DNA from 4 places in the Enterobacter sp. E14S genome. Region 1 is predicted to be linked to each of the others. Evidence: predicted binding sites of a transcription regulator. Region 1 holds the regulator's gene; each other region holds the start of a gene.

Evidence for each region. Region 1 encodes PurR, which represses purine synthesis genes. Its sites were predicted from a motif close to CANGCAAACGTTTGCNTG; they were not measured.
Region 2: the regulator PurR is predicted to act here: its motif matches at 5,344-5,361, upstream of cvpA (colicin V production protein).
Region 3: the regulator PurR is predicted to act here: its motif matches at 3,324-3,341, upstream of purM (phosphoribosylformylglycinamidine cyclo-ligase).
Region 4: the regulator PurR is predicted to act here: its motif matches at 3,297-3,314, upstream of purE (5-(carboxyamino)imidazole ribonucleotide mutase).

The regions. Positions count from the first base shown of each region.
Region 1 covers NZ_JBVODQ010000001.1:168,338-175,752, reverse strand. The annotation lists gene sodB (superoxide dismutase [Fe]) at 1-161, shown strand, start outside; gene ACZ6J2_RS00885 (MFS transporter) at 199-1,365, opposite strand; gene cydH (cytochrome bd-I oxidase subunit CydH) at 1,529-1,618, opposite strand; gene purR (HTH-type transcriptional repressor PurR) at 1,916-2,941, shown strand; gene punR (DNA-binding transcriptional activator PunR) at 2,959-3,870, opposite strand; gene punC (purine nucleoside transporter PunC) at 3,985-5,184, shown strand; gene cfa (cyclopropane fatty acyl phospholipid synthase) at 5,483-6,631, shown strand; gene ACZ6J2_RS00855 (riboflavin synthase subunit alpha) at 6,662-7,306, opposite strand.
Region 2 covers NZ_JBVODQ010000002.1:246,900-254,314, forward strand. The annotation lists gene ACZ6J2_RS06365 (aspartate-semialdehyde dehydrogenase) at 1-612, shown strand, start outside; gene truA (tRNA pseudouridine(38-40) synthase TruA) at 612-1,424, shown strand; gene ACZ6J2_RS06375 (DedA family protein) at 1,453-2,112, shown strand; gene accD (acetyl-CoA carboxylase, carboxyltransferase subunit beta) at 2,267-3,172, shown strand; gene folC (bifunctional tetrahydrofolate synthase/dihydrofolate synthase) at 3,243-4,511, shown strand; gene dedD (cell division protein DedD) at 4,501-5,187, shown strand; gene cvpA (colicin V production protein) at 5,417-5,905, shown strand; gene purF (amidophosphoribosyltransferase) at 5,939-7,415, shown strand, end outside.
Region 3 covers NZ_JBVODQ010000002.1:112,038-119,452, forward strand. The annotation lists gene ppk1 (polyphosphate kinase 1) at 1-1,380, opposite strand, end outside; gene purN (phosphoribosylglycinamide formyltransferase) at 1,588-2,229, opposite strand; gene purM (phosphoribosylformylglycinamidine cyclo-ligase) at 2,226-3,263, opposite strand; gene ACZ6J2_RS05760 (6-phospho-beta-glucosidase) at 3,530-4,960, shown strand; gene upp (uracil phosphoribosyltransferase) at 5,188-5,814, shown strand; gene uraA (uracil permease) at 5,898-7,187, shown strand; gene ACZ6J2_RS05775 (DnaA inactivator Hda) at 7,285-7,415, shown strand, end outside.
Region 4 covers NZ_JBVODQ010000005.1:221,638-229,052, forward strand. The annotation lists gene ACZ6J2_RS13515 (porin) at 1-374, shown strand, start outside; gene mnmH (tRNA 2-selenouridine(34) synthase MnmH) at 498-1,568, opposite strand; gene purK (5-(carboxyamino)imidazole ribonucleotide synthase) at 1,653-2,720, opposite strand; gene purE (5-(carboxyamino)imidazole ribonucleotide mutase) at 2,717-3,226, opposite strand; gene ACZ6J2_RS13535 (hypothetical protein) at 3,388-3,573, opposite strand; gene ACZ6J2_RS13540 (YdgH/BhsA/McbA-like domain containing protein) at 3,642-3,851, opposite strand; gene lpxH (UDP-2,3-diacylglucosamine diphosphatase) at 3,989-4,711, opposite strand; gene ppiB (peptidylprolyl isomerase B) at 4,715-5,209, opposite strand; gene cysS (cysteine--tRNA ligase) at 5,384-6,769, shown strand; gene ACZ6J2_RS13560 (metal-dependent hydrolase) at 6,862-7,383, opposite strand.

The DNA of each region.
Region 1 (7,415 bases):
ATGCGGGTACCCCGCTGACCACCAGCGCTAAGCCGCTGATGACCGTGGACGTGTGGGAACACGCTTACTACATTGACTACCGCAACGCGCGTCCGAACTACCTGGAGCACTTCTGGGCACTGGTTAACTGGGACTTTGTTGCGAAGAACTTCGCCGCGTAAGAGACACGCAGAAGGGTTCGCCCTTCTGCGTTTTTGTTTATTCCGCAGCGCAGGCTGCTTCAGGCTGTTTACGCCCCGACATCATCACCAGCATCAGGCCGAGCGCGGCAATAATCGCCCCCATCACCGGCACAAAGCTGTATCCCAGACCACCTGAAATCACGGCCCCACCGGCCGCGGCGCCCAGGGCATTACCCAGGTTAAACGCACCGATATTCACGGAAGATGAAAGTCCCGGCGCCTCGTGCGCGACACGCATTACGCGCATCTGCAGCGGCGGCACCACGGCGAAAGTGGCGGCTCCCCAGACGACCATCGCAATCGCGGCCCCGAACTCATTACGCGCCAGCCACGGAATGGCAACCATGATGACAATCAGCAGGGTTAAGAAGCCCTTCAGCGTCCCACTCACGGAACGGTCGGCAAATTTCCCGCCGAGATAGTTGCCAATCGAGAAGCCCACGCCAATCAGCACCAGCATCGCGGTAACGAAGAGAGGCGTTGCGTGGGTGATATCATGCAGTACCGGTGAAATATAGGTGTAGAGGGTAAACATCGCCCCTGCCCCCAGCACGGTGGTGAGCAGTGCGGAGAGCACCTGCGGACGCATCAGCACCGCCAGCTCTTTACGCACTTCCGGACGTTCTCCGGCGCTTCCCTTTGGCAGGGAGAAGAACAGCGCCACCATCGCAATCACGCCCAGCCCGGCCGTCGCCAGGAAGGACATACGCCAGCCGATCGCTTCTCCCAGCCAGGTTGCCGCAGGCACCCCGCCGATATTGGCAATCGTCAGCCCCATAAACATGGTTGCCACGGCGCTCGCCTGCTTGTGTTTTGGCACCACGCTGGCAGCCACGACCGACCCCAGCCCAAAGAACGCGCCGTGGTTAAGGCTGGTCAGAATACGCGACAGCATCAATGTGGTGTAGTCCGGCGAAATGGCCGAAAGCACGTTGCCCAGGGTGAAAATCGCCATCAGGAAAATCAGCGCATTGCGGCGCGCGCGGTGCGAAAGAAGAAGCGTCATTAGCGGCGCCCCTACCATCACGCCGATAGCGTAGGCGCTGATTAACATCCCTGCCGCAGGGATAGAGACATCTACGCCCCGGGCAATAACAGGCAGTAACCCCATCGGGGAGAATTCAGTGGTGCCAATCCCAAAAGCGCCAATCGCCAGGGCCAGCAGGGGAAAATTGATTTTCATGCGTCAACTCCGGATGCCGTGTCATGTGGTGACACAGAACAAAGAAGCGGAAAGCATGACATCAATCACAAAAAATGAGAAGTTAACAAAATGGCAAAAGATTTTTGCCAGAGAAGTAACAATCCGGGGAGTCGGGAGGGAGAAGGCTCTCCCTCCGCGTAAATCAGTGCAGCGCAGCCGTCAGACCGGCCGCAACAATCAGAGCCAGCACAACAACGGTGGTGAACAGCGAAAACTTAAGATCGGAACTCATCAATTTTTCTCCTTTTAATCCCCACACGAAAAGTGAGCTTGCTCATTTTTGCACAGATTACGTCAAAAATCTTCCTGGATTTATACTGATAACCACTTTACCTCTTCCCCTTTTCATCAAGATAGGACAAAATTCCACGCTAAATTTATTAGCGTACCGGCCATTGACCCCCTCCTGACGTCCCGTGTCGTTTTCCCGGCGTGCCGCAATTCAACATTGCGAGATAAGGGTGAGAGAAGGCAAACGTTTACCTTCAGGTTTTTCAGGAGCTTAGGATATGGTCTGGAGTGACATTTAATGGCAACAATTAAAGACGTAGCAAAACGCGCAAACGTTTCCACTACAACCGTATCACATGTAATTAACAAAACCCGCTTTGTGGCGGAAGAGACGCGCAACGCCGTCTGGGCAGCGATCAAAGAGCTGCACTATTCGCCAAGTGCGGTTGCGCGTAGCCTCAAGGTTAATCACACCAAGTCCATTGGATTGCTGGCGACCAGCAGTGAAGCGGCCTATTTTGCCGAGATCATTGAAGCGGTCGAAAAGAACTGCTTCCAGAAAGGCTATACCCTGATTCTGGGCAACGCGTGGAACAGCATTGAAAAACAGCGTGCCTACCTGTCGATGATGGCGCAAAAGCGCGTTGATGGCCTGCTGGTGATGTGTTCCGAGTATCCGGAATCCGTGCTGTCGATGCTGGAAGAGTATCGCCATATTCCGATGGTGGTGATGGACTGGGGCGAAGCGCGCGCAGACTTCACCGATTCCGTTATCGATAACGCCTTTGAAGGCGGCTATATGGCCGGTCGTTATCTGATCGAACGCGGCCACCGCGAGATTGGCGTGATCCCCGGTCCGCTGGAGCGCAACACCGGCGCGGGCCGTCTGGCCGGTTTTATGAAAGCGATGGAAGAAGCGCTGATCACCGTGCCGGAAAACTGGATTGTGCAGGGCGACTTTGAGCCGGAGTCGGGCTACCGCGCGATGCAGCAGATCGTCTCCCAGCCGCACCGTCCGACCGCCGTGTTCTGCGGAGGCGACATCATGGCCATGGGCGCGCTCTGCGCTGCCGACGAGCTGGGCCTGCGCGTACCGCAGGATATTTCCGTGATTGGCTATGACAACGTGCGTAACGCGCGCTTCTTCACCCCGGCGCTGACCACCATTCACCAGCCGAAAGATTCGCTGGGCGAAACGGCCTTCAACATGCTGATGGACAGGATCGTCAACAAGCGCGAAGAGTCGCAGTCCATTGAAGTTCACCCGCGTCTTATCGAACGCCGTTCCGTAGCGGACGGTCCGTTCCGCGACTACCGTCGTTAATCGCTTTACGGGGCCAGCTACGCTGGCTCCCGTAACCATTCCCGGTTTAGCGTTTCGCTGTCTCCCAGATAATCCAGCAGCCAGGCCATCGCAGGCGAGACGTCATTTTGCTGCCAGGTGAGGCAGCAGGCCGCATCCGGGAACGGATTCTCCAGCGTCAGCTCAACCCACTCTCCGGTATCGATGCGCGGACGCGCGAAATGAACGGGCACCATCGCGACGCACAGCCCGGCGCTGAGGCACGTCGCCGACGATTCCCAGTCAGGGGCCACCACCCGCCGCTGGTTGTCCAGAAGCCAGGTGATACGCTTGGGCAATGAACGGGACGTATCCTCCAGCACCAGCGACGGCCAGTTGCGCAGCGTGTCATCGCTCAGCGGCCCTTCCATCGCCGCCAGCGGATGGTCGCTTGCCACCACGCATTTCCAGCTCAGCATTCCCATATCGCGAAAGGCGTAACGTCCCCCGACCGGGATCGCCTGCGTAGCCCCAATCGCCATCTCTGCTCTGCCGTCCGCCAGCGCATCCCAGACGCCGTTAAACACCTCCTGCGAGACCCGTAGCTCAACGTCAGAGAAATGACGGTAGAAATCGACGATCATCTGCCGGGTGCGTTCCGGCTTAACGATATTATCCACCGCGATGGAAAGATGTCCCCGCCAACCGTTAGCGATCTGCTGACACTGTTCGCGGGTGATCTGCATTTTTTTGATAACAGAACGCCCTTCCTTCAAAAACCACGCGCCTGCGGGCGTTAATTCCACATCACGATGCCGCCGTTCAAACAGCGGAACCGCCAGCCACTCCTCAAGCTGACGCACCGTGTAGCTGATTGCCGAAGGGACGCGGTGCAGCTCCTGCGCCGCACCGCTGAAGCTGCCGTTACGCGCAACGGCATCGACCACTTCAAGAGAATAATCTGACCACATTTTCTGCCTGCAAAATTTTTGAATGCACCCGCCAAATATTAGCGTTTCACAAGCGGCTTTGCACTCCCTACACTCAGCGCCAATGTATACCTGCCTCCTCAGGAGAATAAAATAATGCAACCCAGGAACGGTTTTTTAGTCTGGCTCGGCGGCTTGAGCGTGCTGGGCTTTTTGGCCACCGATATGTACCTGCCGGCGTTTGCCGCCATGCAGGAAGATTTGCAAACCCCGGCTGCCGCCATCAGCGCCAGCCTGAGTTTATTCCTCGCCGGTTTTGCTTTCGCACAGCTTCTCTGGGGACCGCTCTCGGATCGCTTTGGTCGTAAACCGGTACTGCTGCTGGGCCTGGCCATTTTTGCCGTGGGCTGCCTGGGGATGTTATGGGTACGCGATGCCACCTGGCTGCTGGTGCTGCGGTTTATTCAGGCCGTGGGCGTCTGTGCCGCGGCCGTGACCTGGCAGGCGCTGGTCACCGACTATTACCCGGCTAACCGCACAAACCGTATTTTCGCCACCATTATGCCGCTTGTGGGTCTCTCGCCTGCCCTCGCCCCTCTGCTGGGCAGCTGGATCCTCGCGCATTTCGACTGGCAGGCCATCTTCGCCACGCTGTTTGCCATTACCCTGGTACTGATGCTGCCGGCGTTCGCCCTCAAACCCGCGCATAAAAAAGAAGCGCATGCTGACGCGAAGCCGATTACCTTCACGTCTCTGCTCAGCGCCAAAGCGTATCGCGGTAATGTCCTGATCTATGCTGCCTGCTCGGCAAGCTTCTTCGCGTGGCTCACCGGCTCGCCGTTCATTCTGCACGATATGGGCTACAGCCCGGCAGCCATCGGCCTGAGCTATGTTCCGCAGACCATCGCGTTCCTGGTAGGCGGGTACGGCTGTCGCGCGGCGCTGCAAAAGTGGGAAGGTCAGCAGATGCTGCCGTGGCTGCTGGTGCTATATGCGCTGAGCGTCATCGGGACCTGGGCCGTTGGCTTTATTCCGGGTGCCGGTCTGGCCGAAATTTTGATCCCATTCTGCGTGATGGCCGTCGCGAACGGGGCGATTTACCCTATCGTTGTAGCCCAGGCGCTGCGTCCCTTCCCGCAGGCAACAGGCCGCGCCGCCGCGCTGCAGAACACCCTGCAGCTGGGGCTGTGCTTCCTGGCAAGCCTGGTGGTCTCGGCGCTGATTGCCACGCCGCTCCTGACCACCACCAGCGTGATGCTGGTGACCGTTGCGCTGGCGGTGTTGGGCTATCGCATGCAGGCCTCCGCGCAGCGTGAGCATGAAAAGAGTGCTCAGGTTGAAACGTCACATGCCTGAATGCGCCAGAAATCATGTTAATTTTCAGTGATTAGGTTGCTAAGAATTTTCTATTGAATCACCAAATTTTGAGGCCTATACTAAATTTGGTTCGATTAAATACGATAAATATTAAGTGTTAACGGGAGCCGGAGTGCTCCCGTTTTACCATGGAAGGCATTTCGGCAAGGGTTATCTCCCTTCCTCTGTTCTACGTCGGATACTAGCCTCGCGGTATTTACCGTGAGATTTCTCACAAACCAAAAAAAGCGTCTACGCTGTTTTAAGGTTCTGATCACAGTAGGGTGATGGAGAAGCTATGAGTTCATCGTGTATAGAAGAAGTCAGCGTTCCGGACGATAACTGGTCCCGGATCGTCAGTGAACTGTTAGGTCGAGCAGGCATCACTATCAATGGATCATCGCCATCCGATCCTCAGGTTAAACATCCCGACTTTTTTAAACGCGTGCTGCGAGAGGGATCGTTAGGCCTGGGAGAAAGCTACATGGACGGCTGGTGGGAGTGCGAACGTCTGGATACCTTTTTCGCCAGCGTGCTGCGTGCCGGTCTTGAAAATCAACTCCCTCGCAATCTGAAAGACACCCTGCGCGTCGCCTCTGCCCGACTGTTCAATCTGCAAAGTAAAAAACGCGCGTGGATCGTAGGTAAAGAACACTACGATCTTGGCAACGACCTGTTCAGCCGTATGCTGGACCCTTTCATGCAGTACTCCTGCGCCTACTGGAAAGAGGCGTCGACGCTTGAAGAGGCCCAGCAGGCCAAGCTGCGTCTGATTAGCGAGAAGCTGCAGCTCCAGCCCGGAATGCGCGTGCTGGATATCGGCTGCGGCTGGGGCGGGCTGGCGTATTTTATGGCGAAGCACTATGGCGTCAGCGTCGTCGGCGTCACGATTTCAGCGGAACAGCAAAAAATGGCGCGGGAACGCTGCCAGGGCCTCGATGTCGATATCCGGCTGCAGGATTACCGTGACCTGAACGAACAGTTTGACCGGATCGTTTCCGTCGGCATGTTCGAGCACGTCGGGCCGAAAAACTACGCTACCTATTTTGAGGTGGTGGATCGGAATCTGAAACCGGACGGCATCTTCCTGCTGCACACCATCGGCTCTAAGCGGACCGACAATAACGTCGACCCGTGGATCAACAAATACATCTTTCCGAATGGCTGTTTACCGTCCGTCCGCCAGATTGCCAACGCCAGTGAACCCCATTTCGTGATGGAAGACTGGCATAACTTTGGCGCGGATTACGACACCACGTTGATGGCCTGGCATGCGCGTTTTCAGGAGACCTGGCCCGAGATTGCGGACAACTATTCTGAACGATTCAGGCGGATGTTTAGCTATTATCTGAATGCCTGCGCGGGGGCGTTTCGCGCACGGGATATTCAGCTCTGGCAGGTGGTATTCAGCCGTGGGATTGAACACGGACTACGTGTCGCACGCTAAAAAATAACCCCGGATAGCCGGGGTTATTTTTTATTCTTCTTCTGCGACGGTCTTTATTATTGCCGCTTCTTTTGCTGCCAGCACGCGCTCAACCGTATCCACCACCGCCTGGGTTTGCGGATCGATTTCGATATTCACGCGATGCCCCAGTTTTTTGGCGCCCAGCGTGGTGCGCTGCAGCGTTTCAGGAATTAAATGCACGCAAAAACGCGTTGGCGTCACTTCACCCACCGTCAGGCTAATCCCGTCAATGCCAATAAATCCTTTATAGAGGATGTATTTCATTAATGAAGGATCCTGCATTTTAAACCAGATTTGACGGTTATTTTCCGAGGTCACGATTTTTGCCACTTCAGCGGTGGTCATGATGTGGCCGGACATCAGGTGGCCGCCAATCTCATCGCTGAACTTCGCCGCCCGCTCAACGTTAACGGTATCTCCTACCGCCAGCTCGCCAAGGTTGGTGATGCGCAGCGTCTCTTTCATTAAATCAAAGCTAATCTGGTTGCCGTTAATTTCGGTAACGGTCAGGCAGCAGCCGTTATGAGCAATCGACGCGCCTGTTTCAATGCCCTCAAGCATATATTCCGGCAGCTCAACAACATGAGTACGGAAATTAGGTTTTTCATCAATGGACACCACTTTGGCGGTGCCCTGCACAATACCAGTAAACATGCTTACAACTCCTGTTTTTTCCGGACGGTGGTGACACCGTTTAATCCCACCACAATAACAGTTGGAAAAAGAGGTTGCCAGCGGAGCGCATTTTCTGGCGATTTTTTCA
Region 2 (7,415 bases), on a different contig from region 1:
AGCCAGCTGCTGACCGCCCTGAAGCCGCTAATCGACGACGGCGGCCTGTCGCGCATTTCCGTCACCAGCCTGCTGTCCGCGTCCGCGAACGGCAAAAAGGCCGTTGACGCGCTGGCCGGGCAGAGCGCGAAGCTGCTGAACGGTATCCCGATTGATGAAGACGATTTCTTTGGCCGCCAGCTGGCGTTCAATATGCTGCCGCTGCTGCCGGACCGCGAGGGCTCCGTGCGCGAAGAGCGCCGTATCGTCGATGAAGTGCGTAAAATTCTGCAGGACGATGGCCTGATGATCTCCGCGAACGTCGTGCAGTCCCCGGTCTTCTACGGCCACGCGCAGATGGTCGGCTTTGAAGCCCTGCGTCCGCTGGCGGCAGAAGAGGCGCGCGACGCGTTTGGCCGCGGTGAAGATATCGTGCTTTCTGAAGAGAGCGTGTTCCCGACCCAGGTTGGCGATGCCACTGGTAGCGCGCATCTTTCCGTTGGCTGCGTGCGTAACGATTACGGCATGCCGGAACAGGTTCAGTTCTGGTCCGTTGCCGATAACGTTCGTTTCGGCGGCGCGCTGATGGCGGTCAAAATCGCTGAAAAACTGGTGCAGGAGTACCTGTACTGATGTCAGACGTGGAACAAAAGCCGGTCCATAGAATTGCCCTCGGCATTGAGTACGATGGCAGTAAATATTATGGCTGGCAGCGTCAGAACGAGGTGCGCAGCGTCCAGGAAAAGCTGGAGAAAGCGCTCTCTCAGGTGGCAAACGAGCCGATTAACGTCCTGTGCGCGGGCCGTACGGACGCGGGGGTTCACGGCACGGGGCAGGTGGTTCACTTTGAAACCACCGCCGTGCGTAAGGATGCTGCCTGGACGCTGGGTGTAAATGCGAATTTGCCTGGTGACATTGCGGTGCGCTGGGTAAAAGCTGTGCCGGATGATTTTCACGCGCGCTTCAGCGCCACGGCGCGTCGCTACCGTTATGTCATCTACAACCAGCGCCTGCGTCCGGCAGTGTTAAGCCAGGGCGTGACGCATTTTTATGAACCGCTTGATGCGGAACGTATGCATCGCGCGGCGCAGTGTCTGATTGGTGAAAATGACTTTACGTCGTTTCGTGCGGTGCAGTGTCAGTCCCGCACGCCGTGGCGCAACGTCATGCACATAAACGTCAGCCGTTTTGGCGCGTATGTGGTGGTGGATATCAAAGCCAATGCCTTTGTACATCATATGGTTCGGAATATTGTGGGCAGCCTGATGGAAGTGGGTGCCGGACACCAGCCGGAGAGCTGGATTGCAGACCTGCTGGCAGCGAAGGACAGAACGCTTGCGGCAGCCACGGCGAAAGCGGAAGGATTGTATCTGGTCTCAGTAGACTATCCGGATCGATTTGACCTGCCGAAACCGCCAATGGGCCCGCTGTTTTTAGCGGACTAAACAAAGGTGCAATTAGGGCTTAGACAATATGGACGTAATACGTTTTCTGATTGATTTCATTCTGCATATTGATGTTCACCTGGCGGAGCTGGTCGCGCAGTATGGCGTCTGGGTTTACGCCATTCTGTTCCTCATTCTGTTTTGTGAAACCGGACTGGTCGTTACCCCATTCCTTCCAGGGGATTCACTGCTGTTCGTTGCCGGGGCGCTCTCGGCGTTGCCCACTAACGATCTGAACGTGCATCTTATGGTTGTGCTGATGGTGATTGCCGCCATTATCGGTGATGCGGTCAACTATACGATTGGACGGGTGTTCGGTGAGCGGCTGTTCAGCAATCCTGATTCGAAAATTTTCCGTCGCAGCTATTTAGACAAAACCCATGCGTTTTATGAACGCCATGGCGGGAAAACCATTATCCTTGCGCGGTTTGTGCCTATTGTGCGCACATTTGCACCGTTTGTGGCGGGAATGGGGCATATGTCCTATCGTCATTTTGCGGCATACAACGTGGTTGGCGCGCTGCTGTGGGTACTGCTGTTTACCTACGCAGGCTATCTGTTTGGCGATCTCCCGGTGGTGCAGAAAAACCTTAAGTTACTGATTGTAGCGATTATTGTGCTTTCCGTACTGCCTGGCGTTATCGAAATCATTCGTCACAAACGTGCGGCGGCAAAACAAGCGAAGTAAATGCACGCTGGCGGTTCGACCACTTTTTTATCCAAAGTTTCGGGCTGTTATGTTTTAATGTGCAACATTCATGGTCTGTTGGAGGCAAAAATGGCATTATTCGCCTCTTATAGCAAAACTGGCATACGACCAGGTTCAGGCAGAAAGGTTATCAATGAGCTGGATTGAACGAATTAAAAGCAACATTACCCCAACGCGCAAAGCGAGCATTCCTGAAGGGGTATGGACGAAGTGTGACAGCTGCGGTCAGGTTCTGTATCGCGCAGAGCTGGAGCGCAACCTTGAGGTGTGTCCGAAGTGTGACCACCATATGCGTATGTCGGCGCGCAACCGCCTGCATAGCCTGCTGGACGAAGGCTCTCTGGTAGAGCTGGGTAGCGAACTCGAGCCAAAAGACGTGCTGAAGTTCCGCGATTCCAAAAAATACAAAGATCGTCTGGCCTCTGCACAGAAAGAGACCGGCGAGAAAGACGCGCTGATCGTCATGAAAGGCACCCTGCATGAGATGCCGGTTGTCGCCGCTGCCTTTGAGTTCTCCTTTATGGGCGGCTCAATGGGCTCCGTGGTCGGTGCGCGCTTCGTGCGTGCCGTTGAGCAGGCGCTGGAAGACAACTGTCCGCTGATCTGCTTCTCTGCCTCCGGCGGCGCGCGTATGCAGGAAGCGCTGATGTCGCTGATGCAGATGGCGAAAACCTCTGCAGCGCTGGCGAAAATGCAGGAGCGCGGTCTTCCGTACATCTCCGTGCTGACCGACCCAACCATGGGCGGCGTCTCCGCGAGCTTCGCGATGCTGGGCGATCTGAACATCGCTGAGCCTAAAGCGCTGATCGGCTTTGCGGGTCCTCGCGTTATCGAGCAAACCGTTCGTGAAAAACTGCCGCCGGGCTTCCAGCGCAGTGAGTTCCTCATTGAGAAAGGCGCTATCGATATGATCGTCCGCCGTCCGGAAATGCGCCTGAAGCTGGCGAGCATTCTGGCGAAGCTGATGAATCTGCCAGCGCCGAACCCGGATGAGCCGCGCGAAGGCGTGGTGGTACCGGATCAGGAACCCGAGGCCTGATAACTGAAAAGGGCAGGGCCGGTTGGCGCTGCCCTTTTGCTTTCTAATCTGTTAATGACAACCGGGCATTATGGAAAATAAAAGCATTCCCCAAGCCACGTCGCCCCTGGCCGCGTGGCTTTCTTATCTGGAAAACCTGCACAGTAAAACCATCGATATGGGGCTTGAGCGCGTAAGCCAGGTCGCCGCGCGTCTTGATGTGCTCAAACCGGCACCATTCGTATTTACCGTCGCGGGCACCAACGGTAAAGGCACCACCTGCCGCACGCTGGAATCTGTCCTGATGGCCGCGGGTTACAAAGTTGGCGTGTACAGCTCTCCACACCTGGTCCGCTACACCGAGCGCGTTCGCGTGCAGAACAGCGAGCTGCCGGAATCGGCGCATACGGCGTCGTTCGCGGAAATTGAAGCCGCGCGCGGTGAGATCTCATTAACCTATTTTGAATACGGCACCCTGTCGGCGCTGTGGCTGTTCAAACAGGCGCAGCTGGATGTCGTGATCCTTGAGGTCGGCCTCGGCGGACGTCTTGATGCGACCAATATGGTGGATGCGGATGTGGCGGTGGTCACCAGCATCGCGCTGGACCATGTCGACTGGCTTGGACCGGATCGTGAAAGCATTGGCCGCGAGAAGGCCGGTATTTTCCGGGCGAATAAACCCGCCGTGGTCGGCGAGCCGGACATGCCGCACACCATTGCTGATGTGGCAAACGAGAAGGGCGCGCGTCTGCTGCGCCGCGGCGTTGACTGGAATTATGAAGTTAAGGATAACGGCTGGCGCTTCAGCGATGCCCGGGGCGCGCTGGACAACCTGCCGCTGCCGCAGGTGCCGCAGCCGAACGCGGCCACCGCGCTGGCGGCACTGCGCGCCAGCGGATTAGCGGTCAGCGAGCAGGCAATCCGCGACGGCATTCAGAGCGCAATTCTGCCCGGGCGTTTCCAGATTGTCAGCGAATCACCGCGCCTGATTCTGGACGTGGCGCATAACCCGCATGCGGCGGCGTATCTCGCGGGACGTCTCAAATCGTTATCAAAAACCGGGCGCGTGCTGGCGGTTATCGGTATGCTTCATGATAAAGATATCGGCGGGACGCTGGCCTGCATGGAGAGTGTGGTCGATAGCTGGTATTGTGCTCCTCTGGAGGGGCCGCGCGGCGCGACGGCTGAGCAATTGATGGAACATCTCGGCAAAGGCGCAATCTATAGTAGCGTGGCTCAGGCCTGGCATGCCGCGATGGCGGATGCTAAACCAGAAGATACCGTGCTGGTGTGTGGTTCATTCCACACGGTGGCACATGTCATGGAAGCGATGGACGCGGGGAGAACCGGTGGCGAGTAAGTTTCAGAACCGTTTAACAGGAACCATTGTGCTGGTCGCGCTCGGGGTGATTATTCTCCCGGGGTTGCTCGACGGGCAGAAAAAGCATTATCAGGACGAGTTTGCCGCTATTCCGCTGGTGCCGAAACCGGGTGACCGCGATGAGCCGGATATGCTGCCCGCGGCGACGCAGGCGCTGCCTGCTCAGCCTCCGGAAGGGGCGGCGGAAGAGGTGCGTGCAGGCGATGCCGCCGCACCGTCGATCGATCCGTCACGCCTGGCGGCAGCGAGCAGCAGCGATATCGATCCGGTGCCGGTAGAGCAGCCTAAACCTGTTGAAAAACCGAAGCCGGTTGAGAAGCCGCAGCCGAAACCGCAGCGGGATAAAGCCGCAGAGCAGCTGGCTGCCGCGTCAGAAACCCCACCGCCGGCAAAACAAGACGCGGCACCGACCGGTAAAGCTTACGTTGTGCAGCTCGGCGCGCTGAAAAACGCCGACAAAGTTAACGAGGTGGTGAGCAAACTGCGCAGCGCGGGATATCGTGTTTACACTTCACCTTCTACGCCGGTGCAGGGTAAAATTACCCGTATCCTCGTGGGGCCAGAAGCGTCCAAAGATAAGCTTAAAGGTTCGCTCGGTGAGCTGAAGCAGATCTCCGGCCTGAGCGGTGTGGTAATGGGCTACAGCGCGAACTGATAAGATCTTACCACTCCCCGGAGTAGCTTGCTCCCTCTCCCTTGAGGGAGAGGGCCGGGGTGAGGGGGGAGCAGACGTCCACAGAGACGTCAAATGGACCGTGGCGTTGAACATTTTTTCAGCGCCTTTTTTATTTACGCGCGGGAAGGAAATCCCTACGCAAACGTTTTCTTTTTCTGTTAGAATTCGCCCCGAACTGGATGACAGGGCGTTAAATCGTGGGACACATATGGTCTGGATTGATTACGCCATCATTGCGGTGATTGGTTTTTCCTGTCTGGTTAGCCTGATCCGTGGCTTTGTTCGTGAAGCGTTATCGCTGGTAACCTGGGGTTGTGCTTTCTTTGTTGCCAGTCATTACTACACTTACCTGTCTGTCTGGTTCACGGGCTTTGAAGATGAACTGGTCCGAAACGGAATTGCCATCGCGGTGCTGTTTATCGCAACGCTGATTGTCGGCGCTATCGTGAATTACGTGATAGGTCAGCTGGTCGAGAAAACCGGTCTGTCAGGAACGGACAGGGTGCTCGGGATCTGTTTCGGGGCGTTACGAGGCGTGCTGATTGTGGCCGCGATCCTGTTCTTCCTGGATACCTTCACCGGGTTCTCCAAAAGCGAAGACTGGCAGAAATCGCAGCTCATTCCAGAGTTCAGCTTCATCATCAGATGGTTCTTTGACTATCTGCAAAGCTCGTCGAGTTTTTTGCCCAGGGCATAAACCCTGAGATGTGGCTTAACGAGGAAAAGACGAATGTGCGGTATTGTCGGTATCGCCGGTTTCATGCCGGTAAACCAGTCGATTTATGACGCGTTAACGGTGCTTCAGCACCGTGGGCAGGATGCTGCGGGTATCATCACCATTGATGCAAACAACTGCTTCCGTTTACGCAAGGCAAATGGCCTGGTAAACGATGTGTTTGAAGCCCGCCATATGCAGCGTCTGCAAGGTAATATGGGGATCGGTCACGTTCGTTATCCTACTGCTGGCAGTTCCAGCGCCTCTGAGGCACAGCCTTTCTACGTCAACTCACCGTATGGCATCACCCTTGCTCATAACGGCAACCTGACCAACGCGCATGAGCTGCGTAAAAAGCTGTTCGAAGAGAAACGTCGCCACATTAACACCACCTCTGATTCTGAAATTCTGCTCAATGTGTTCGCCAGCGAGCTGGATAACTTCCGTCACTACCCGCTGGAAGCAGACAACATCTTTGCTGCCATTGCCGCGACCAACCGCCAGATCCGCGGCGCGTACGCCTGCGTGGCGATGATCATTGGTCACGGTATGGTTGCCTTCCGCGATCCAAACGGCATTCGTCCCCTGGTGCTCGGCAAGCGCGACCTTGGCGATGGCCGTACCGAATATATGGTTGCCTCTGAGAGCGTGGCGCTGGATACCCTGGGCTTTGAGTTCCTGCGTGACGTTGCGCCGGGCGAAGCGGTCTATATCACCGAGAAGGGCCAGCTGTTTACCCGCCAGTGTGCCGATAACCCGGTCAGCAACCCGTGCCTGTTTGAATACGTTTACTTTGCCCGCCCAGATTCCTTCATCGACAAGATTTCCGTCTACAGCGCGCGCGTCAACATGGGCACGAAGCTGGGCGAGAAGATTGCCCGCGAGTGGGACGATCTCGACATCGACGTGGTTATTCCTATCCCGGAAACCTCCTGCGATATCGCGCTGGAGATCGCCCGCATTCTGGACAAGCCATACCGTCAGGGCTTCGTGAAGAACCGCTACGTTGGCCGCACCTTTATCATGCCGGGCCAGCATCTGCGCCGTAAGTCCGTGCGCCGCAAGCTGAACGCCAACCGCGCGGAATTCCGCGACAAGAACGTTCTGCTGGTGGATGACTCCATCGTTCGCGGCACCACCTCTGAGCAGATTATCGAGATGGCGCGCGAAGCGGGTGCGAAGAAAGTTTACCTGGCCTCTGCCGCGCCGGAGATTCGCTTCCCGAACGTTTACGGCATCGATATGCCAACCGCCAACGAGCTGATCGCTCACGGCCGTGAAGTGGATGAAATTCGCCAGATCATCGGTGCCGACGGCCTGATTTTCCAGGATCTGAACGATCTCATCGACGCGGTGCGTGCCGAGAACCCGGAAATTCAGCAGTTTGAATGCTCCGTGTTCAACGGTATTTACGTGACCAAAGACGTTGACCAGCAGTATCTCGACTATCTTGATTCGCTGCGCAACGACGATGCGAAAGCCGTTCAGATGC
Region 3 (7,415 bases), on a different contig from region 1:
CTCGTTAAAGTTCCCGGTACCGATGTGGGCATAACGCACCACATCGTCGCCCTCTTTACGGGAAATCAGGAACAGCTTGGCGTGAATTTTCAGCCCCGGCGCGGAGAAGATGACGTGCACACCGGCTTCCGTCAGACGGCGCGCCCAGTGAATGTTGGCCTCTTCGTCGAAGCGCGCCTGCAGCTCAACCACCACGGTGACTTTTTTGGCGTTGTGCGCCGCGTGGATCATCGCGTCGATGATGCGGGAATCTTTTGCCACGCGGTAAATGTTGATTTTGATCGCCAGCACGCTCGGATCGAACGAGGCCTGACGCAGCAGTTCGAGCACGTGCTCAAACGTGTGATACGGATAGTAAAGCAGCACGTCGCGTTCGCGAATGGCGTCGAATCCGTTGCGGAATTTATCGAACCACAGATGGCGCAGGCGCGGCAGCGGCTTGTTCACCAGATTGGCTTTGCCGACGTTCGGGAAGCCAATAAAGTCTTTAAAGTTGTGGTAACGACCGCCCGGCACGATGGAGTCATAGCGCGAAATGGTCAGTTTCTCGCGCAGCATCTCCACCATGGCGTCCGGCATATCGCGCTGATAGACAAAACGGACCGGCTCGGCCGTCAGGCGCTGTTTCAGGCTGGAGGACATCAGCTCCATCAGGCTGGCTTCCATCTCGTGCACCAGGTCATATTCGGCGTCACGGGTCATCTTCATCGAGTAGGCGTTTAACGCATCGTAATCGAAGAAGCCTTTGAAGATGTCGTCCAGGCAGTAGCGCAGGATGTTGTCCAGCAGGATCATCGGCTTGCGTCTGCGCGGGGTTTCCGGCGGCAGGTTCACAAAGCGCGGCACCTTGTCGGACGGGATCTCCAGCAGCGCGTAACGGATAGACTCACCGCGAATAATTTCCACCGCCAGGTAGGTGTAATCATCCTTCAGGAACTGAACCAGATCGGTTTCGCGGTTGATCAGAATCGGGGTAATGTGCTGGCGCAGGTAGTGTTTGAAGTAGTGGCGCAGCCAGTTTTGTTGGTTAACGGAAAGCTGGCGTTCGTTAATCAGGAAGATTTGATTGCGCGCCATCTCCAGCAGCAGCTCGTTATACAGGCCGTCAAATTCCTGATCGGCTTTCAGCACGCGGGACTGGATTTTGCCCAGCAGATGCCGCGAGTGCGAGTTTAAGCCCTGTTCTTCGCTGATGATGATGCGTCTTTTCAGCTCGGCAAAGCGAACCTTGTAGAACTCATCCAGGTTGTTGGAATAAATGCCCAAAAAACGCATGCGCTCGATAAGCGGGTTACTTTTGTCTGCCGCTTCCTGGAGTACACGTTCGTTAAATGCTAACCAGCTTAGCTCTTTCTCAATATATAACTTTTCCTGACCCATTACAGCTCACACTCCAGTTCAATCACAGGACGTGGTAAATCCGTCTCGTCCTTATTATGGCGAGCATTTCCACGATATGTCCAACAGTGCCAGAAAAGTATGACAGTTATTTTTTTTGTTGGGGATTTTAGAAGGTTGGAGAAGGGAATATCGGGTAATGCAATGAACAGGTCGGGTAAGCGCAGCAGCGCCACCCGACGTAACAAACTACTCTTCCGCCGCATAACCCTGCGGGGGTAACTTCACGCCGTCCAGCCAGGCTGCGCCGTCGCGCATCTCGAGACGCCCGTCGACAAACCAGCTGACCACCAGCGGGTAAATGGCGTGTTCCTGGGTCTGCACGCGTTCGGTCACGTCTTCTTCGCTATCGCCGTCAAAGACCGGAACTTTGGCCTGCAGGATCACCGGACCGCCGTCCAGCTCGTCGGTAACGAAATGCACGGAGGTGCCGTGCTCATCATCGCCGTTTTCCAGAACCTGGCGATGGGTGTGCAGGCCGGGATATTTTGGCAGCAGGGAAGGGTGGATATTCAGCAGACGACCGGCGAAGTGTTCGACGAAGGCCGGGCTCAGAATACGCATATAGCCCGCCAGCACGACCACGTCCGGCGCGTAGGCATCAATCTCATGCACCAGCTCGCGGTCAAAGGCTTCACGCCCGGCGAACTGGCTGGCTTCCAGCGCGTGCGCGGGAATGTTTGCTTCCCGCGCACGCTCAAGGCCGTACGCGTCGGCCTTGTTGCTGAAAACTGCCCGAATGGTGCCATTGATTTTCTTCTGTTTGCAGGCGTCTATGATTGCCTGCAAATTGCTTCCGTTGCCGGAAATGAGCACCACGATGTTTTTCATTCAATGACCACACGCTGTTCGGAATCGGAGGCTTTAATCGTACCGATTTTCCACGCGTTTTCACCTTTTTCAGTCAGCAGCTTAACCGCTTTATCCGCTTCGCTTGCCGGCAGGGCGATAACCATGCCCACGCCGCAGTTAAAGGTGCGGTACATTTCGTGAGAGCTCACGTTGCCCGCGGTCTGCAGCCAGTTAAACACGGCTGGCCACTGCCATGAGGATTCGTCGATCACCGCCTGGGTGTTATCCGGCAGGACGCGCGGGATGTTTTCCCAGAAGCCGCCGCCGGTCAGGTGAGCGATAGCGTGAACGTCGACGTTCTCGATAAGCTCAAGCACGTTTTTCACGTAGATGCGGGTCGGCGCCAGCAGATGGTCGGCCAGCGGTTTACCGTCCAGCTCGGTGGTCAGCGGGTCACAGCCGCTCACTTCGAGGATTTTACGCACCAGGGAGTAGCCGTTGGAGTGCGGGCCGCTGGAGGCGAGCGCGATCAGCACATCGCCATCGGCCACTTTGCTGCCGTCGATAATTTCTGATTTTTCTACTACGCCGACGCAGAAGCCCGCGACGTCATAATCTTCGCCGTGATACATGCCCGGCATTTCTGCGGTTTCACCACCGACCAGCGCACAGCCGGACTGCAGACAGCCTTCGGCGATACCGCTAATCACGCTGGCTGCGGTATCCACGTCCAGTTTGCCGGTCGCGTAGTAATCGAGGAAGAACAGCGGCTCTGCGCCCTGTACCACCAGGTCATTCACGCACATCGCGACCAAATCGATACCGATCGTGTCGTGACGTTTTAAATCCATCGCCAGGCGCAGTTTGGTGCCTACACCGTCAGTACCCGAGACCAGAACAGGTTCACGATATTTTTGCGGCAGCGCGCACAGTGCGCCGAATCCACCCAGACCACCCATCACTTCCGGGCGGCGGGTTTTTTTCACCACACCTTTGATTCGGTCAACCAGCGCATTACCTGCGTCAATATCAACACCGGCATCTTTGTAGCTGAGAGAAGTTTTGTTGGTCACGGCTTAAATCCCCACGCGATTGCATAGCTAGTAAGAAAAATCGGCGCAATTCTAACAGTCCAGGCAAACGTTTGCGAGCCTATTCTGGACGTGGGGATCTTTTTTTCTGTGTGCCTCGTGAATGCAGCCAAACTTGACTCTGTTCACGAAAATGAAACCGGTTTCTGAGAACTGCTTGCAACAGCTTTGCCCTTTGCACATCATCGAACTGAAACCGGTTTCTGTAATTGTTTTTGCAGAAAATAACGCAGAATGAGGGAAAGCGAATGTCGGGATTTAAAGCAGATTTTCTGTGGGGCGGGGCCGTTGCGGCGCACCAGCTGGAAGGCGGCTGGAAAGAGGGCGGCAAGGGCGTGAGCGTTGCCGATGTCATGACCGCGGGGGCGCACGGCGTGCCGCGTGAAATCACCAACGGCGTGCTGGAGGGGAAAAATTATCCTAACCATGAAGCCATTGATTTCTACCACCGCTATAAAGAAGACATCAAACTCTTTGCCGAGATGGGGTTCAAATGCTTCCGCACCTCTATTGCCTGGACGCGGATCTTCCCGAAAGGCGACGAGCTTGAGCCTAACGAGGCTGGCCTGAAATTCTATGACGATCTGTTCGACGAATGCCTGAAGTACGGCATCGAGCCGGTTATCACCCTGTCTCACTTCGAGATGCCTTTCCATCTGGTTACGGAATACGGCGGCTGGCGCAACCGTAAGCTGATCGACTTCTTCGTTCGTTTTGCAAAAGTGGTGTTCCAGCGCTACCAGCATAAGGTGAAGTACTGGATGACCTTTAACGAGATCAACAACCAGGCCAACTTCCACGAAGACTTTGCGCCGTTCACCAACTCCGGGCTGAAGTACGCGCCGGGTGAAGACCGTGAACCGGTGATGTTCCAGGCGGCGCACTATGAGCTCGTGGCCAGCGCCCTGGCGGTGAAGGCGGGGCGCGAGATTAACCCGTCGCTGCAGATTGGCTGCATGATTGCCATGTGTCCTATCTACCCGCTGACCTGCGCGCCGGACGATATGATGATGGCGATGAACGCCATGCACCGCCGCTACTGGTTCACCGACGTACACGTGCGCGGCAGGTACCCACAGCACCTGCTCAACTACTTCGAACGTCGCGGCTTCGCGCTGGATATTACCGAAGAAGATAAAGCCGCGCTGAAGCAGGGCTGCGTCGATTACATCGGCTTCAGCTACTACATGTCCTTCGCCACCAAGGCGACGGCGGATAACCCGCAGCTGGATTACGACGAAAGCAAGAGCCTGGTCTCTAACCCGTACGTGCAGAAATCCGACTGGGGCTGGCAGATTGACCCGGTCGGGCTGCGCTACTCCCTGAACTGGTTCTGGGATCACTACCAGCTGCCGCTGTTTATCGTTGAGAACGGCTTTGGCGCGATCGACGTGCAGGAGAGCGACGGCACGGTGAACGACCAGTACCGTATTGATTATCTGGCCGCCCACATCCGCGAGATGAAAAAAGCGGTGGTGGAAGATGGCGTGGATCTGATGGGCTATACCCCGTGGGGCTGTATCGACCTGGTGTCTGCCGGCACGGGCGAAATGAAAAAACGCTACGGCTTTATCTTTGTGGATAAAGACAATGAAGGGAACGGCACGCTGAACCGCAGTAAAAAGAAATCGTTCGACTGGTATAAGCAGGTGATTGCGAGCAACGGCGAGAACCTGTAGTTGTCGGGTGGCGCTAACGCTTACCCGACCTACACTACACGTAGGCCCGGGTAAGCGCAGCGCCACCGGGCAGAACCCCGCACCCAAGCCGGAGTCTCGCCTCCGGTTTTTTTGTCTCTAAATCACTTTGCTTGATATACGTCAAGCAACATGGGTATGGCCTAATCCGAAAAAAGCGGTATAATCCCGCGATTTTTTTGCGGACGCCACCTCAGAGGAGAAAGAGAATGAAGATTGTGGAAGTGAAACACCCACTCGTTAAACACAAGTTGGGCCTGATGCGTGAGCATGACATCAGCACGAAGCGTTTTCGCGAACTGGCATCTGAAGTCGGCAGCCTGCTGACCTACGAAGCGACCTCTGATCTGGAAACAGAAAAAGTCACCATCGAAGGCTGGAACGGCCCGGTGCAGGTTGAGCAGATCAAAGGTAAGAAAATTACCGTGGTGCCAATTCTGCGTGCCGGTCTCGGCATGATGGAAGGCGTGCTGGAGCACGTGCCAAGCGCGCGTATCAGCGTGGTGGGTATCTACCGTAACGAAGAAACCCTTGAGCCGGTTCCTTACTTCCAGAAGCTGGTCTCTAACATCGACGAGCGTATGGCGCTGGTGGTTGACCCAATGCTCGCGACCGGTGGCTCAATGATCGCCACCATCGACCTGCTGAAAAACGCGGGCTGTAACAGCATTAAGGTGCTGGTATTGGTTGCTGCTCCGGAAGGGATCGCTGCGCTGGAAAAAGCGCACCCGGACGTTGAGCTGTATACCGCCTCTATCGACCAGGGGCTGAACGAGCACGGGTACATCATCCCGGGGCTCGGCGATGCCGGCGATAAGATCTTTGGTACGAAATAATCGAATAACGATAAATAAGCCGACTTTGATAGTCGGCTTTTTTTTGAATAAAACACCAACAATACTACACAGAGGAAAACACTATGACGCGCCGTGCTATCGGGGTGAGTGAAAGACCGCCGCTTTTACAGACTATCCCGCTTAGTTTGCAGCACCTGTTCGCCATGTTTGGCGCAACCGTGCTGGTGCCAATCCTGTTCCACATTAACCCGGCCACCGTGCTGCTGTTCAACGGCATCGGTACGCTGCTGTACCTCTTTATCTGTAAAGGCAAAATCCCGGCGTATCTCGGGTCGAGCTTCGCCTTTATCTCGCCGGTATTACTGCTGCTACCGCTGGGTTATGAAGTCGCACTGGGCGGCTTTATCATGTGTGGCGTCCTGTTCTGCGTGGTGTCCTTCATTGTGAAGAAAGCCGGTACCGGCTGGCTGGACGTGATGTTCCCCCCTGCGGCGATGGGCGCCATCGTTGCGGTCATCGGTCTTGAGCTGGCGGGTGTCGCGGCGAATATGGCCGGTCTGCTGCCTGCTGACGGTCAGTCACCGGATTCCAAAACCATTATCATCTCGCTGGTAACGCTGGGCGTCACGGTGTTTGGCTCCGTGCTGTTCCGCGGCTTCATGGCGATTATCCCGATCCTGATTGGCGTGCTGGCGGGCTATGCGCTCTCCTTTGCGATGGGCGTGGTGGACACCACCCCGATTGCTCAGGCGCACTGGTTCGCGCTGCCAACCTTCTATACGCCACGCTTTGAATGGTTTGCTATTTTCACCATTCTGCCTGCGGCGCTGGTGGTGATTGCGGAGCACGTCGGCCACCTGGTGGTGACGGCGAACATCGTTAAGCGCGATTTAATCCGCGACCCGGGCCTGCACCGCTCCATGTTTGCGAACGGTTTCTCCACCATCATCTCCGGTTTCTTTGGCTCCACGCCAAACACCACTTACGGCGAGAACATCGGCGTGATGGCGATTACCCGCGTCTACAGTACCTGGGTTATCGGCGGCGCGGCGATCATCGCCATTCTGCTCTCCTGCGTCGGCAAGCTGGCGGCAGCGATTCAGATCATTCCTGTGCCGGTAATGGGCGGCGTTTCTCTGCTGCTGTACGGCGTGATCGGTGCCTCCGGTATTCGCGTGCTGATTGAATCCAAAGTGGATTACAGCAAGGCGCAGAACCTGATCCTGACGTCCGTTATCCTGATTATCGGCGTGAGCGGTGCGAAGGTGCACATTGGTGCGGCCGAGCTGAAGGGTATGGCGCTGGCGACCATCGTCGGCGTGGGCCTGAGCCTGATCTTCAAGCTGATCTCGGTCATCCGCCCGGAAGAAGAAATTCTCGACGCGGACGACAGCGAAAAAGCGCCACACTGATCCTTTAACCGGGTGGACGATCCGCCCGGTTCTCTCCCGGCTGGTTCCGTGCTAAACTCATCGCCGATTTTATGTAGGATCTCTGGTTGAGGTATTTCTGAACGGACCGGCACAGCTCTCTCTGCCACTCTATCTCCCTGACGACGAAACTTTCGCGAGTTTCTGGCCGGGTGATAACCCCTCTTTACTGGCTGCACTGCAAAACGTGCTGCGCCAGGATCACAGCGG
Region 4 (7,415 bases), on a different contig from region 1:
ACATCCTCGGTACCGCGCTGAGCTGGACGCCGGACAACTGGACCTTCTCCGCTGGCGGCGGCTGGTACCAGAACTTCCTGACCACCAAAAAAGTGTCTGTTAACGACTACTTCGCCGGTGATGCATGGGGTATTGAATACTTTGCGGGCTACAAGTTCCCAATCGGTCAGTACGCGGTTAAATCCATCCAGCCATACTTCATGGGCGACCGCATTCAGTACGTGAACGGCCGTAACTACCAGCGCATCGACAACGGCGTGGGTATCAGCTTCCAGCTGGATTACGGCTTCCGCGTGGATTACGAACACGTGTTCACCTCCAGCACCGACAACCTGGGCGACATGAACCTGGTGCGTCTGCGCTACGACTTCTAAGTCGTCTTGTAGGGTGCGGCCTGATGCCCTCACCCTGACCCTCTCCCACGGGGAGAGGGAACAAACATTAAAAACGGCAACCCTGGTTGCCGTTTTGCTTTTACCTCGCCACCCGGCTTTGTTTTAGCGATTAAGCCAGTCAGCGACCTCGCCATACGTCCCGCGATACACAATCTTCTCCGCCTTTTTCTCCAGCTGATAGCCGTACATCGGGTCGTAATAGTCCTTCAGCAGCGGCGCAAGCCAGCTGAAGTGCGCCTCTGTGCTGCCGGAGCGTTGCTGTTCCAGCAGCGCGGAATCTAACAGCGCGGTGAATTCTGCATACCGCTGCAGCCCCAGACGGCGGCGGATGGCGAACAGGCCGTGGTGCAGATACTCGCTGTACTCCTTCCAGCCCGCGTCTTCACCGTAGGCAGCAGAAAAATCCGCCCACATGTGGTCGAAATACTCTTCGCGCAGGCGCTCAAGGCGGACGTCAAAGGGGTCTTCGACGACAACGATAGGGGCTTCAGCCATGCGGTCGCGCAGGCACTCCGGCAGGTGGTTGGAGCCAATCATCCGGCCCTCGTCTTCCAGCACCCAGCGCGCGGCGTCTTTTTTCAGTAGCTCAGCCGCAAGGTGGTTTTCAAAGCTGGCCTGGGAAAGCTGCGGCGTGAGCGTGCGACCAAACGACGAACCGCGATGGTGCGCCAGCCCTTCCAGATCGATACCCTGCGCATGCTGCTTCACCAGCAGGGTTTTACCGTTTCCGGTGCAGCCGCCAATCAGCACCATCGGCTTTTGTGACTGCTCGATGGTAACCTGAATCGCCGTCTGACGCAGGGCCTTATAGCCGCCGCGGATCAGCGGGTAGTCGACGCCCGCCTCTTTCAGCCAGGCCTGAGAGATATGCGAACGCTGGCCGCCGCGCGCGCAGCAGAGATAGCCCTCAGGATGGGCAAGGCTGGCTTCCCGCCAGGCGTTGATGCGTGCCTCACGCGTCTCGCCGTTCACCAGCTGATGGCCGAGCGCCAGTGCGGCCTCGGGGCCCTGGCGTTTATAGCAGGTACCGACGGAGGCGCGCTCGTCGTCGTTCATTAAGGGCAGGTTGATCGCCGCAGGCATCGCGCCCTGGGCAAATTCGATCGGCGCGCGAACGTCGATTAAAGGGGTATCAGACGCGAGGATCGCGCGATAGTCCGTTCCATCGTTCATGGTTATTCCAGAAGAAAACTCAGCAGCAATGGGCGGGGATTGTACGCCGGGGAAGGGGAAGATCAACTCCCCGGCGCAGATGTCTTACTTGAGCTTTGACTGTGCCCAGACAATACCGCTCGCATATTCCGGCGGCAGGAGCGGGATCATCGCTTCCAGGGTAGCGCTCAGGCGGCCCGTGTCGCTGTCGTTCAGGTTCAGGTGACCGACCTTACGACCCGCGCGGACCTCTTTGTCATACCAGTGCAGATGCACGAGCGGCAGCTTCAGCCAGTCGTAGTTCAGATCGGTGCCGATCAGGTTGATCATCACCGACGGGCTGTTCACCACCGGCTGCGGCAGCGGCAGGTCGGCGATCGCGCGCAGGTGCAGCTCGAACTGGCTGATGGACGCGCCGTTTTGCGTCCAGTGCCCACTGTTGTGCACGCGCGGCGCAAGTTCGTTGATCAGCAGACCGGACGGGGTGATAAAGCACTCCATCGCCATGACGCCCACATACCCGAGTTCGTGCATGATGGCAGAGAGCATATCTTCCGCCTGCGCCTGCTGGTCAGCATTGGCGTGCGGGAAGGCGACGCTGGTGCGCAGAATGCCGTCCTGATGCAGGTTATGCGTCAGCGGATAAAAGACGGTATGCCCGTCGTGCCCGCGCGCGCCAACCAGCGACACTTCACCGCTGAAGTTAATGCCCTGCTCAACGATGCACTCGCCGTAGCAGTCGTCCGGTAGTTCTGCCGTTTCATCTGCACGCAGGCGCCACTGGCCGCGGCCGTCGTAACCGCCCACGCGGCGCTTCACGATTGCCAGCTCGCCCAGCATCGCGAAAACGTCATTCCACTCGCTTTTATCGGACAGGAGCTGCCACGGCGCGGTCGGCAGACCGAGCTTGTCGAACAGCTGCTTCTGCGTCAGACGGTCGGCGATGATCGGGAACACGTCGCGGTTAACGAAGGCGTTATGACGCGCCAGCTCGCGGGTCAGAGCCGTTTCCGGCCAGCGTTCGATCTCGGCGGTGATCACGCTCTGGTGGAACGGTACGGCTTCCGGTTCGGCGTCCAGCCCGACGGGCCAGACGGCAATACCCAGCGGCTCACCGGCCTGACGCAGCATACGGCCCAGCTGGCCGTTACCGAGGACGCAAACCTGCTTCATGCCGCACCCCGCGGGTCCGGATTGTCCAGCACCTCGTCGGTCTGGGCTTTACGCCACTCCGCCAGACGCTGGTGTAATGCTTTATCGTGCGTCGCAAGAATTTGCGCCGCCAGCAGGGCGGCATTGGCAGCACCCGCTTTACCAATCGCCAGCGTGCCGACAGGAATACCGCGCGGCATCTGGACGATGGAGTAGAGGCTATCCACACCGCTTAACGCGGCGCTTTGGACCGGAACGCCCAGTACCGGCACCAGGGTTTTGGCGGCAATCATGCCTGGCAGATGTGCTGCGCCGCCCGCACCGGCAACGATCACCTCATAGCCGTTCTCTTCGGCGCTTTCGGCGAAGCTGAACAGTTTGTCCGGTGTACGGTGCGCGGAGACCACTTCAACGTGGTGCGGAACATTCAGGATTTCAAAGATTTCGGCGGCGAACTGCATGGTAGCCCAGTCGCTTTTGGACCCCATCACGATGGCGACACGCGCCGGATTATTGCGGGAAGACATGCGTCTTAAAACTCCTGTGGTGCGAAACACACTGCTTTCGAGGGCACAGAGAATAGCATGTTATACGGGCAAGGAAAACGGTTGCGCGGTTAAAAGACGAGCAGTTATGGCGAGAAAGCGATAACAAAAAAGACCGCACGATGGCGGTCTTTTATGTGATGTTACTGAAGATCCCCTGCGGACAGGTTCTCGTTGTCGAACGCGCGGCTGACATCGATATGATTCACCATGCTGGTGTCGGCATTCGAGCCCGATTTTGGCACGGAGAAGCGATTCTCCGCGGCCTGTGCGCCAGTGGACACCACGACTGCCAGCAGCAGGGTACTTACGATGCTGATGTTTTTCATTCTCTGTTCCTTCCTCATCGTATTGTCGCTGTCGCACGTCTTAGCTGGCGGCACGGCAATCAGGGTTTTTATTTAGTCAGTTCCGCGGTCATGTACACGCGGTTGTTGACCTTCGCGCTCGTGATTTTATAAGAGGCATTCTGCTCGGCGGCCTGCGCGGCAATTTTCGCTTCTGCGCGGTCAAGGGTAGAGGCGGTTGCGCTCACGCTTTGAGCGAAAGAACCGAAAGAAACCAGGGAGAGAGCGGCAACTGCAACGAAAGTTTTGATAGATTTCATGGTCGTATTCCTTAAGTATTTTATCTGGGATAGGGCGTGTCGCCCTGATGTGATAAATAATAGGCCGACCACGGGCTGATTAAAATCGAAACAATTTGCCGATATTGTTCAAAAAAATAGAATGATGGTGTGAGGGGTTAAAATGGAAACGCGATCAGCTCCACGCCCTCTGGCGTGACTTTGACCATGGAGCCTTCGGTGTGCCAGGCACCCAACACCACGCGATGGGCCGCTTCGCCGTTGGCGATAAGGGAATGGACGTCAGGACGATGGGTATGACCGTGGATCAACCACTGAACGCCATGCTTTTCCATCACGCTCACCACGGCCTGCGGGTTCACGTCCATGATGGTCATGGATTTGCTGCTGTTGGCGGCTTTACTGCCCGCGCGCATTCTGGCGGCGATGCGGTTGCGGATAAACAGCGGCAGCGCAAGGAACACCTTTTGGATCCAAGGGGTGTGGACTTTGGCGCGAAACGCCAGGTACCCGTTATCGTCGGTGCAGAGCGTGTCGCCGTGCATGATCAGGACCCTGCGGCCATAGAGGTCGAGCTCCTGTTCTTCCGGCAGCAGCGTCATGCCGCTTTCGCGGGCGTAGCGCTTACCGATCAGGAAATCACGGTTGCCATGAATGAAGTAGCAGGGGACGCCGGAATCCACGAGCGCGTGAATGGCGTCTGCCATTTCACGGTGCAGCGGGTTAGGGTCGTCGTCGCCAATCCAGGCTTCAAACAGGTCGCCCAGGATGTACAGCGCATCGGCGCTTTTCGCTTCACCGCGTAAAAAACGCAGAAAACCGGCGGTTATCGCCGGTTCTTCTGTTTGCAGATGCAGATCCGCAATAAAGAGTGTCGCCACGAATTACTCGCTGACGGTCACGCTTGTAATCACAACGTCTTCTTTAGGAACGTCCTGGTGCATACCGCTGCGGCCAGTAGCGACGGCTTTGATCTTGTCAACCACGTCCATCCCTTCAACCACTTCTGCGAATACGCAGTAGCCCCAACCCTGCAGGCTTTCGCCGGAGAAGTTCAGGAAGTCGTTGTCCGCCACGTTGATGAAGAACTGCGCGGTGGCAGAGTGTGGCGCCTGAGTACGGGCCATTGCCAGCGTACCGCGGGTGTTTTTCAGACCGTTGTTCGCTTCGTTTTTGATCGCTTCTTTGGTCTCTTTCTGGTTCATGCCAGGTTCGAAACCGCCGCCCTGGATCATAAAACCGTTGATCACGCGGTGGAAAATGGTGTTGTTGTAGAAACCTTCGCGGCAGTAGTCCAGGAAGTTTTTAACTGTTTCAGGCGCTTTGTCATCAAAGGTTTTGATTACGATATCGCCATGATTAGTGTGGAAAGTAACCATTTTTGCATCCTGTTCCGTTATTGTGGTACGTCGACCCGCGTTCGGGTCATCTATAGGGGCTTGTTATAGCATAACCACAGGATGCGATCACCTTGCATTGTGTGCTGCTTCAGGTTTGAATTACGGGTAGAATAGCCGGTTTTCAACCACACACGTGTTTACATGGAATCTTCGATGTTAAAAATCTTTAATACAATGACGCGCCAGAAAGAGGAATTTAAACCTATCCATGCCGGGGAAGTCGGCATGTACGTGTGTGGTATTACGGTTTACGATCTCTGTCACATTGGCCATGGCCGTACCTTTGTCGCCTTCGACGTGGTGTCACGCTACCTGCGTTTTCTGGGCTACACCCTGAAATACGTGCGTAATATCACCGACATCGACGACAAAATCATCAAGCGCGCTAATGAAAACGGCGAAAGCTTTGTTGCGCTGGTCGATCGCATGATCGTCGAAATGCACAAAGATTTCGACGCCCTGAATATTCAGCGCCCGGACAGCGAGCCGCGCGCGACCCACCATATTCACGAAATCATCGAGATCACCGAAAAGCTGATCGCACGCGGTCATGCCTACGTTGCGGACAACGGTGACGTGATGTTCTCGGTGCCGACGGACCCAACCTACGGTTCGCTTTCCCGTCAGGATCTGGACCAGCTTCAGGCCGGCGCGCGCGTTGACGTGGTTGACGTGAAGCGTAACCCGATGGACTTCGTGCTGTGGAAAATGTCCAAAGAGGGCGAGCCAAGCTGGCCATCACCGTGGGGCGAAGGCCGCCCGGGCTGGCACATTGAGTGTTCCGCGATGAACTGCAAACAGCTGGGCAAGCACTTCGACATTCATGGCGGCGGTTCGGACCTGATGTTCCCGCACCATGAAAATGAAATCGCGCAGTCCACCTGCGCCCACGGCGGCGAGTACGTTAACTACTGGATGCACTCCGGGATGGTAATGGTTGACCGCGAGAAGATGTCTAAATCGCTGGGTAACTTCTTCACCGTGCGCGACGTGCTGAAGTATTACGACGCGGAAACCGTGCGCTACTTCCTGATGTCCGGCCACTATCGCAGCCAGCTGAACTACAGCGAAGAGAACCTGAAACAGGCGCGCTCGGCGCTGGAGCGTCTGTACACCGCGCTGCGCGGGACCGACAGGTCTGTTCCTGCTGCGGGCGGCGAAGCTTTTGAAGCCCGCTTTGTTGAGGTGATGAACGACGACTTCAACACCCCGGAAGCGTACTCCGTGCTGTTCGACATGGCGCGCGAAGTGAACCGCCTGAAGTCAGAAGATATGGCCGCGGCGAATGCGCTGGCGTCCCATCTGCGTAAGCTCTCCTCCGTGCTCGGCCTGCTGGAGCAGGATCCGGACGCGTTCCTGCAGAGCGGTGCGCAGGCTGACGACGGTGAAGTGGCGGAAATTGAAGCGTTGATCAAAGCGCGTCTGGAAGCGCGTCAGGCAAAAGACTGGGCGGCGGCAGATGCGGCGCGTAACCGTCTGACCGAGATGGGCATCATTCTGGAAGATGGCCCGCAGGGCACCACCTGGCGCCGTAAGTAGGTCTGGTGCGCGCTGATGCCCTCACCCCAGCCCTCTCCCACAGGGAGAGGGTGCAAACACTAAAAACGGCAACTTGAGTTGCCGTTTTGCTTTTACCTCCGTCTCCACCACAGCAACCCCATCAGCACGACTCCTGGCAGCCACACCCACAGCAGCTCCGACACGATCACCTGATGCCCGTACGGCGTGGTGTAGCGCGACAGCGCAAACGGCGCGACCTTAATCACCTGCCACGGCGCGAAGAAGCGTTCATCTGACCACGGCCACAGCCAGCCGACGCCTTTCCCTCCCGTGGTAATCGAATCCAGCAGGCTGTGCGAAAGCAATGACACGGTCAAAAACAGCCAGCACCGCGTCAGGCTGACCCGGAACCACCGTCGTCCAGTCAGCACGCAGAGTATCGGCACCACAAAGGCGAACAGCAGGGAGTGGGTAAAGCCGCGATGGCCGAAAACATTGCCGTACGCGACGCCGAACTTGAACGCCAGCACGTCGGCATCCGGCAGCATGGCGAGGACAATCCCGGCAAACAGCAGGCGGGGAGGAATCACTTTGGTTCCGAGGCCTAAGCCCAGACAAAGCGGAACAGCAGCGTGTGTAATAACGGTAGGCATTGCGATTATCCATGGCAAATCATGGAAATATA